Regions from separate parts of the Paenibacillus sp. FSL R7-0272 genome, predicted to be linked through region 1. Evidence: riboswitches for the same ligand, from Rfam matches in the RefSeq annotation. Region 1 holds a riboswitch; each other region holds the start of a gene.
The links. Region 1 has a riboswitch for cobalamin ahead of cobJ (precorrin-3B C(17)-methyltransferase). Riboswitches for the same ligand answer to the same signal wherever they lie in the genome.
Positions count from the first base shown of each region.

Region 2: linked by a shared signal. The riboswitch ahead of nikB (nickel ABC transporter permease) and the one ahead of cobJ (precorrin-3B C(17)-methyltransferase) in region 1 are both predicted to bind cobalamin.
Region 3: linked by a shared signal. The riboswitch ahead of MKY23_RS06995 (ABC transporter substrate-binding protein) and the one ahead of cobJ (precorrin-3B C(17)-methyltransferase) in region 1 are both predicted to bind cobalamin.

Region 1 is NZ_CP150221.1:5,982,345-5,985,625, forward strand. It holds gene cobJ (precorrin-3B C(17)-methyltransferase) at 1-1,820, opposite strand, end outside; cobalamin riboswitch at 2,156-2,345, opposite strand; gene MKY23_RS26235 (uroporphyrinogen-III synthase) at 2,573-3,281, opposite strand, start outside.
Region 2 is NZ_CP150221.1:277,850-281,130, forward strand. It holds gene MKY23_RS01255 (alpha-glucosidase/alpha-galactosidase) at 1-483, opposite strand, end outside; gene MKY23_RS01260 (AraC family transcriptional regulator) at 709-1,545, shown strand; cobalamin riboswitch at 1,645-1,840, shown strand; gene nikB (nickel ABC transporter permease) at 2,039-2,977, shown strand; gene nikC (nickel transporter permease) at 2,984-3,281, shown strand, end outside.
Region 3 is NZ_CP150221.1:1,615,220-1,618,500, reverse strand. It holds gene MKY23_RS07000 (iron ABC transporter permease) at 1-578, opposite strand, end outside; gene MKY23_RS06995 (ABC transporter substrate-binding protein) at 575-1,567, opposite strand; cobalamin riboswitch at 1,925-2,060, opposite strand; gene MKY23_RS06990 (histidine phosphatase family protein) at 2,234-2,893, opposite strand; gene cbiB (adenosylcobinamide-phosphate synthase CbiB) at 2,887-3,281, opposite strand, start outside.

The sequences.
Region 1 (3,281 bases):
CCTTTTTCCTTGTACTCCGCGACAATACGTTCCACAATACCGCCGATCTGATCACCCGGAATGCCCTCTGCTACAGGCTGAGCCGGGTGGGCATTGCGGCCAAACTTTTTCCCGCCAAGGAACAGATCGTATCCTCCTTTGCGGTACACGATACCGATATCCTCCAGCACTGCCCCGTAACAAGCCATACCGCAGCCGTTTAACGCTACGCTCGTTTCCTTCGGAGCAGACAATCCACCGATCACGTCCTGCAAATGGTTAGCCATCGGCACCGCGTCGTCCTTCTCCAGATTGCAGAAGTCACAAGCTTTGACTTTGATCACATCCCCAATCGGCACCACGATAAAGTTTGCTGCGCGCAGCTCATCTACCAACGCATCCGGTTCAAACGTCGGCACTCTCAGAATAATCTGGTGCTCTGGCGTATACTCGAGTTCACCATCCTCGCTTGCGCACTGCGCCAGCAGGGCCATCTGAGCAGCGGTGAACTTTTTGTTGCCCACGCCGGGCGACACGCCGATCTCAAAGAGCGGCGCCTTGCGCCCCGGCACGGGCACAGCAGCGGCTGCGCCAAGCACCGCTACGCTGCTCGCGCCCTGCGAGGCTGCCGGGCCTGACGCCGATGCGTCCAGCCAGCGGCTTGCCGCTTCGCCTGCGAGCGCACCGCCTGCCGCGAGCCGCGTCAGCGCCTCGGCGGCGAGCTCGGCTGCGCCGGCACGTGGCGCCACAGCGGCAGCGCGCGGTGCGGCCTCTGCCGCCGCGGACGCGGGCCGCTCTGCGGCAAGCACGGCGGTGCCAGCACCGCTCGCCGGGCTTGCCGCAGGCGGGGTCGCCGCCCATGCGCTTGCGGGCGGCTGCCCTTGCGGAGCCGTGCCCGCTCCGGCGCTGGCGCCGCGCAGGGCTGGCTCCGCCGTTGGCACGGCCTGCGCATCGCGGGCCGTGCCATTGCCCGCTGCCTCGCCGGAGGCGGCAGCGCGGGCTTCTTGCGCGCCGAGCGACCATGGCTCGGCTTCGGTGCGTAGCCGCTCATGTGGCCTGAGCGGCTGTTCCGCGGAGTTCAGCGTATACTTCCGCTGATATCCGCGCGGCGTGACCATGAGCCCTTCGTACATCATGGTCGAGGAATTGCCGATGATCACGGTGGTTAACATACCGATATCGTGATTCAGCATATCTTCCAGCGTCGTCATGACCACGTCCTGGCGCTCCCGATATGCACTTTTGACCAAGCCAACCGGTGTCTTTGGATCACGGTAACGTAGCAACATCTCTTGCGTTTCTACAATCTGGCGTGTCCGGCGTCCACTGCGGGGATTATACAGAGCAATAACAAAATCAGCGGAAGCCGCTGCCTCAACCCGGCGAATAATCGTTTCCCATGGTGTCAGATGATCGCTGAGACTGATCGTGCAAGCATCGTGCATGACAGGCGCACCAAGCAAGGACGCACACGATTGAATAGCCGACACGCCAGGAATAACCTCGACAGCTACGCCAGTATCCGGCTTCCAGCCTTGCTCGATCAGCACCTCATATACAAGTCCCGCCATACCGTATACCCCGGCATCCCCACTGGAGATTACGGCAACGATGTGGCCCGCTTCCGCTTGTCTTACTGCTTCCTGTGCCCGGCTGACTTCCTCCGTCATGCCTGTACGCACAATGGCTTGTCCATTCAACAAAGGCCTGATCAGATCCACATAGGTGTTATATCCAATGATGACCTCGCTTTCCTGCAATGCATCCAGTGCCCGTTTCGTTATGTGCTCCATCGCACCTGGACCGAAACCGATGATCAGCAGCTTGCCTTGCTTTTGCATCCCTTTTCCCCCTCACTCCACTTGTCACGCGATTAATGCCCAAACCTTGTTTATCCAAAAATTCCCCGATACAGATGTGGCTCTTTTGCTTATAGCCCTGTAACACAACATTTCTTCTACTTAACTCGGCAACTTCGTTCCTGTCCGAAAAAACAAAAAAATCCCATCCTAATCACGGATGAGATACGCATGTACTTACACTCAGGAAACCTGGCCTGTAATATTCCATAATAAGGAATTACAAGCAGCCAGAATAGCCCATATAGAGCCTCACAGGACAAACCACGGTTTGTCCCTTTCCCGAACTTATCGTACACCACTCCTTTCCGCGAAGGGTTTGGTGACACAGGCAAGGTAGGTCTCCTGGCTCTGGATCATTAGCGTTCTTTCCTGTCTTCCCCGGTATACCGAGTGACTTTCATGGAAAACGCTTCACCATTACAGTGGCGGGACCGCTCGGGACTTGCACCCGATTCCCTGTTACCTCTTGCTTTATGCAAGAGCACCTTGCTGTTTTCATATTGTCTTCATCATACCATCGGTCAGGAAATAATGTCCACGCTTCTCAAGATTGTCCTAAACATTAATTTTGGATAAAAATGAAAAAAAGGTCCCGATCCGATAACGGATCAGAACCTTGATATATCCATCCATATAACTGATGTGATTCCTTCTAAACTTAATACCTCTGTATACGAATTGCGTCTGCTATTCTTCATACAGCTACTCTTGCCCTGTGAATGCTCTCTTTATTAATCTTCCCGGACACCCACCGGATTCGCGGCAAAATAACGTCCCAGTTCAACGATGAGCGCTCCCATCTTCTCTTCGTCCGGTACAACCAGCGCTTCAATGCCTTCCTCACGCATGGCATTGGCCGTAACTTTACCAACAGACGCCGGGACTACCCCTTCTTTGAAGGCTGTCAGCATCTGCTCCAGCTTACCTTGAGATGTCGCATATTCCGTCAAAAACCGCACCTGCGGCCCACTTGTAAAGGCCACTGCATCTAACTTATGCTGAATTACTTCGTTCAGCAGTTGCTCCAGCTCTGCCTCTTCCGGCGGTACGTGACGATACGGCAATACCTGCCGCACAACAGCTTCTTGTTCTTCTAACCAGCGAACCAGCTTGGGAGCCGTTTCTCCATGCAGCTGTAACATCACCTTTTTGCCTGTAAGATCATGCGAGCCAAATTCACGAATCAGTCCGTCTGTACTGCCGTCATCATCTCGTACCAGAGGTGTTAGTTTCAGCTTTTTTAACGCATTTACCGTTTTGTACCCTCGAGCAGCAATACACGATTCAGCCAAGACATTCCGAAGTTGTCCGGCTACATCCATGTCCTCAGCCATGTCGAACAAAGCATCCAGTCCCATGCCCGTCGTAAACACTGCCCAATCCGGCGGATCAGAAATCCAGGAAACCAGTCCATCCCGAATGTTACGATCATCCAGAAAC
Region 2 (3,281 bases), 840 kb from region 1:
GCCATGTACGTTCATGACATTAGTGAGTACAGCCATCGGGTTCGTGTAGTTCAGGAACCAGGCATCCGGGCATACTTCCTGCATATCCTTGGCGAAGTCCAGCATCACCGGAATGGTACGCAAGTTACGGAAGATTCCGCCAATGCCGAGCGTATCGGCAATCGTTTGACGCAGGCCGTATTTCTTCGGAATCTCAAAATCGGTAATCGTACACGGGTCATATCCGCCTACCTGAATGGCATTGATGACATATTTAGCTCCGCGGAGTGCTTCCTTGCGATCATGGTATGTTTTAACGGAACAGCGGCTTCCTAGCGAATGTGCCAAACTTTTTAACAAACGCTCCGAGTCACTTAGACGTTCAGCATCAATATCAAACAAGGCCAGTTCAAAGTCCTGCAAGGCCTCCGTCATCATCACATCACCCAATACATTTTTGACAAAAACGGTGCTGCCTGCACCGAGAAATGTAATTTTGTTCATTTCAACTTCATCCTTCCCGAAAAATGTTGTACCCCAACTATAGGCCGAACAGGCTCATATCACTATGGCTCAAACCCTCTCAAATATGGCATAATCCCATTTTTGTTTTCGTTTTCAGCAAGATTTCCTCTCTTCTACCTGTTATAATTTGTTATGTGTACTGGTAAGGGAATATGTGAGCTCACATTAAGATATCTTTAACCTCATCGTCGAAAGGAGGGAAACATGAGTCGGAAAGTGGAAATGAATGTGGTCTCTGCCGGCTGGACGCAGATGGAACTGGTCTTGTTATTTTATGGATGGGAGGCATGTGATCCTGCCCACTATTGGGGGCCGGGGGTACGTGATTCCTATATCGTGCATTACGTACATGAGGGTTATGGTACGGTATATATGGGAGATCGGGAATATCCTCTGGGCGAGGGCCAAGGATTTCTCATTTTACCCGACACGGTCATTCATTATGAGGCCGATGCTGAGGAGCCTTGGACATATTCATGGTTTGGCTTCAGAGGTGTACAGGCGAAGGCTTTTATGCAACGTGCGCAGTTAAGCGAGGAGCACCCGGTATTTACTGCTCATGATAAGAGTATGATGGCAACGCTGTATGACGAGATGCTTCAGGCCGGAACGAGCTCCGTTGCAGGAGGGGATGTGTTACATCAAAGCCTGTTATACCGACTTATGGCGGCATTAATCGCATCCTCACCGATCAAAGAAGAAGAAAATCCGCTCCTTTCGACGAAAGAGACTTATATTCGGCAGGCTGTGCAATTTATGGAGAACCGGTATAGCCAGCGTACTTCTATTCTGGATATCGCACAGGCGGTCGGGCTGGATCGAACGTATTTATCGGGGTTGTTCAAAGAGCGATATGGCAAGTCGCTGCAAGCCTTTTTCCTGGAGTATCGCATGAATCGTGCAGCGGAGTTGCTTCGTAACCCGATGCTGTCTGTGAGTGAAGTAGCCCACTCCGTTGGATACACCGACCCGCTGCTTTTTTCCAAAATGTTCAAACGTGTGACGGGGGTGTCGCCCAAGGGCTCGCGAGTGCGAGATTAGCCGCATTCATGATTTTAAATTTTGAAAGAAAAGTTTTGAACATTATTCCGTATGCCGCTATACTGATACAGAAGTGTAACAGATACCAACTTTTAGTGAATTGAATACGTGGAACTTGGTGCTCTACCCGCTGGGGTAGAAGCTTAAAAGGGAAGTCCGGTGTGATGCCGGCGCGGTCCCGCCACTGTAACAGAGGAGTCAGGCAGCATATCCACTGGTCTTACGAAGACCGGGAAGGAGCTGTTATGGCAATGATACTGGAGCCAGGAGACCTGCCAGGTTGGACAAACACAGCAGTACCCTACGGGAGATAGGAAGGTGTTTAAAGAGCATGATTTTTTTCTGAAAATCTGTTTATTTAAGGCGTCCTTATCCCGTGAAACGGAAAAGGGCGCTTTTTTGGCTTGAATTGGCTTGAATTGAATTGGCTTGTATTGAATGGAATGAGAATGAAGGCGTACACGCGCATTAAACCGGGAAGGGCGTTTTATTATTGGGCAGATATATCGTTAAACGGTTATTACAACTGGTCGCCGTTCTGTTTGGAATCACCTTCCTGACATTTCTATTAACGTATCTGTCTCCTGGAGATCCCGCCAGACTGATGCTGATGTCTACCGGAGTCACACCTTCGGATGAACTAGTCAGACAGGTGAGGTCAGAGCTTGGGCTGGACAAGCCATTTCTGGTTCGGTATGGCACATGGCTGGGACAAGTAGTTACTGGAGACTTTGGTACGTCGTATAAATATGACCGTCCGGTGCTGGATGTGTTAATGGCCCGCCTTCCAGCAACGCTCAAGTTAACCGGGAGCGCAATGTTTCTGGTGATTTTGATTTCCTTTCCGCTCGGAGTTCTTTCGGCTGTACGCCGGAATCAATGGCTGGATTATGTGATTCGCCTGTTTTCGTTTGCCGGTCTATCCATGCCGAGCTTCTGGCTGGGGATGTTGCTGATGCTGGTATTTGGTGTGCAGCTGAAGCTGCTGCCGGTCATGGGTAGTTCCGGCTGGAACAGCCTGATCCTGCCTGCTGCGACACTCGCGATTCCATTGATCGCCCAATATAGCCGGCAGATTCGTGCAGTCATGCTGGAGGAGACAAGCCAGAATTACGTAGTGGGTGCAAGAGCAAGAGGTATGAAGGAATCAATGATTATTTGGCGACATATTTTGCCCAATTCACTGTTGCCAATTGTGACCTTGCTAGGCATGACAACAGGAGCACTACTTGGCGGAGCAGCAATTGTGGAGAGTTTATTCGTATGGCCGGGAGTAGGACAGATGGCGGTGGATGCCATTTTCACCCGCGATTACCCCCTGATACAGGGTTATGTAATCTGGATGGCAGTCATCTATGTCACCCTGAATCTGATCGTGGATCTCTGGACACATCTTCGCGATCCGCGCATTCAACTGGATGTGGATGTGTAGATGGTGATGAAGATTCGAGAATATCTGACACAACGTCGTCTATTTATTTTCTTGCTATCCCTGACAACAGGCTGGATCGTTCTGGCTCTGATTGCGCCGCTTCTGGCGCCTCACGATCCACTTGCTACGAATTTTGCCAAAGTGTTGCAGCCATCCAGCCCCGAATATCCACTCGGTACGGATCAGCTTGGGCGATGTGTCCTGTCCCGACTTTTATATGGAGCACGCACCTCTCTGTTGCTCACGTTTATGATGATCGGTATTGTTTTCGGCTTAGGCGTAGCGGTTGGTGTCGTCGCAGGTT
Region 3 (3,281 bases), 2.2 Mb from region 1:
GTCCAGTATATAATTTCATTGATTGTCTGCTTCGACATGGTCGATAGGAAGGAAACGACCGCCCCCAAGAAACTTTGCATGACCACACCTGCCAGAATGAGGCTATGCGTTGGTATTTTACGTCCTTCACGAGCCAGCGACAGCACGAACCATAACGTGATTACCCCGGTCAAAAAAGCAACCAGCGGCAATGTCCAAATACCAATGATAGCGTACTGCAAACCAAAGAATATCAGGAACGCCGCCCCCACCGAAGCACCAGAGGAAACCCCCAGTGTGAATGGATCAGCAAGCGGATTACGCAACACACCTTGAAATCCTGCACCTGCAATCGCTAACGAAGCACCTACGAGCATCGCAAGCAAGACACGCGGGAAACGCACCTTCCATATGATTTGTTCGGCGGCCTTGTTCCAATCAGGTGTAATCCAGTCGCCCACCCATGGCAATTTGTGAACGAGAATACCAGCGATGTCCCGGATGGGCAACGCCACTGAACCGATGCCCGTGCAGACGAGCACGGTAAGCACCAGCAGCGCCATGCCCATCGTTCCGAACAGGATCAGCTTTCTGCTCATTTGAACAGGTCAGGATAGATCGCTTTGGCAACATCTTTCAACCCTTGAGTTACGCGCGGTCCTGGACGGCTCAGCAAGTTAGCATCGAGCCCAATCACAGCATTGTTTTTCACCGCCGTAATTTGATCCCAGCCGCTACGTGCCTTGATGATCTGATCCAGCGTCTTGTTGTCCTCAACTACGTCATTGGCGTACAAGATAACATCCGGGTTAGAGGCAATGACATTTTCCTCGTTAATTTGGTACCAACTCTCTTTGTCGGCAGCAATATTGGTAGCCCCGGCTACGTTGATCAGTTCGTCCATGAACTCACCTTTACCAACCGTCCAGCCTGGGGAGAACTCGATGTATACTTTTTTCTTCTCTTCCGGTTTTACGGCTTTTACCGCTTCCGTTACATCTGTTACATCTTTCTTCATCTGCGTGACAAGCTTCTGAGCTTGCTCTTGATGATCGGTGATTTTACCGAAGGTTTCGATATTGTTTATTACATCGTCGATAGATTTAGGATCCGTTTTGAAAATGGTAATGCCCAGTTCACGCAGCTTCTTCACCGCATCCTCACTCATAGAAATGCCAGTGAACACGATGTCCGCATCTGCTGCAATAATGGACTCCTCGTTTGGCTTGGTGACACCGCCCATTTTCGTTTTGGTTTTTGCCGCTTCCGGGTAATCGTCATAGTCGGATACGCCAATAATCTCATTATCCAGTCCGAGGGCAAACAGCGACTCCGTTTCAGCTGGAGATACCGAGACGATTTTGGTTGGTGCTTTTTCAAAAGTGAAAGACTCACCCGTTGCATCTGTAACGGTCAGTGGGTATTGAGTTTTCAGATCCGTTTGTGTTTGTTCCTGAGACTGTTCCTGTGCAGGTTGCTGTGAGCTGCCCGCACCTTCTTTTGTTGCGGTATTACCGCATCCAGCCAGCGCCAGTGCCAGCATTGCTGCGCTCAACAGTGATGTGAGTGCTTTCCAGTTCTTAATCATTGATTTAAACTCCCCTTCTCTATCTGTACTATTGTTGTTGCTTTTGTTATATACACGAGGCCACTCCGATTGCAGTACCATTTTCCGATCGCTGTTATCCCCAGATTTTTTTGATTCCTTTTCAAAGGGGAAAATCCGGTGATAAATGCGAACACTTCGTTTCTCCAAATTGGTTCTGCACTCTCCGTTAAACGTGTATATGATGACTCCACTACATCGTGTACAACAAGAAAAATCCCTTATCCTTAAACAAGGATCAGGGATGACGTCTCGCATACGGCAATCTGTACATGTAACAGCGGCTAGCTGTCCATGCGCACAGAATGGCCCGAAACGTTGTCCTTTCCTCGAAGGAACACCGGCTTGTACGTCCAGGGCTGGTAATCTGACTTACAGGATGGCTCCTGTTTCACAGTGGCGGGACCGTGCCGGATTTGCACCAGCTTCCCCATTTTACCCTTGTGCGCATGATAACTTGTCCTTGTTCTTCATGAACAACGGATTGGCACGCGGGACCCTTGGTCGCTAAAGATGGTTAATTCAGGTCAAACATAGTCGCAGTGCTCTTCGCACGAATCACGTCAGTTCAGGCGTCTCAGCCCATCATACCCAATATGTCCGTCCGAGTCACACTTCTGTTGTGATTATAGGGTATATTGCAACACCTTACAACCCGATGTACGGAAAATCCATTCGTCTGCCAAGCCAGTGATCCCCTTGCTTTTCAAGATCAACCTGAATAGCCTGTCCAGGGATGACATGTGTATCCCAAAACCCGACGCCATGGATGAGCCGGGACATCATATAACGGATGACACCGCCATGCGTCACAATAAGTGTCTTGTGTGAATTTTCGTGTGAATGCTCCGACCAGATCTGTTCGTACAGAAAAGAATCCACTCGTTCCGCAAAAGTCTGCCACGCTTCTCCTTCAGGCGGGGTTACCTTATGTGGATCATCAATCCAGTCCCGGTACAAGAGATTATCCTTCAATTGCTCGTAATTCAGGCCTTCCCATTGTCCGAAATCATTCTCGCGCAGGCGCGAATCAAACTTCGCCTGTCCAGCAACCTGCGGTGCGATGTGTGCCAGCGTCTGGCGACAACGAAGCAGGTCACTGCAATACACCGCATCCCAAGTAAGCTCGCGACACTGCTCGCGTAGCTGAGCCAGCTCTTCTTGTGCATCAGGCAACAGCCCCATGTCGGTATGCCCCAGATACTTTTTTTCCACATTCCACTGGGTTGTTCCATGACGGATCAATACGATGCTACGCTTGTACGGAGACTGTTTAGATCCAAGCTGTTCTAATTCTTTAATTACCACAATAGCGCACCTCCTGCTAACCACACACCCAAGGTTGCCAAGAAACAAAGGCCCACAAAAGCTCCCGCCGACCAAAACATCAGCCGCGTCGTTCGCACGATATCTTCCGACTCCATCGGCCGCGTAGCCTCGCCCATATAAGCTCGAAATGAAGCAACGCCGTGATACACGTTATGCCCGCCCAGCCGAATGCCTAGTGCTCCAGCGACTGCCGACTCGGGAAAACCGCTATTCGGGCTGGGGTGTAGTCTCGCATCCCGGGCAACCATACGCACTGCGCCTTTGGCATCCAGTTTCAGCACCCATGCGCCTACAATTAACAGCAGAGCGGTCATGCGAGCGGGAATCCAGTTAGCCCAGTCATCAAGCCGTGCGGAGGCCCACCCGA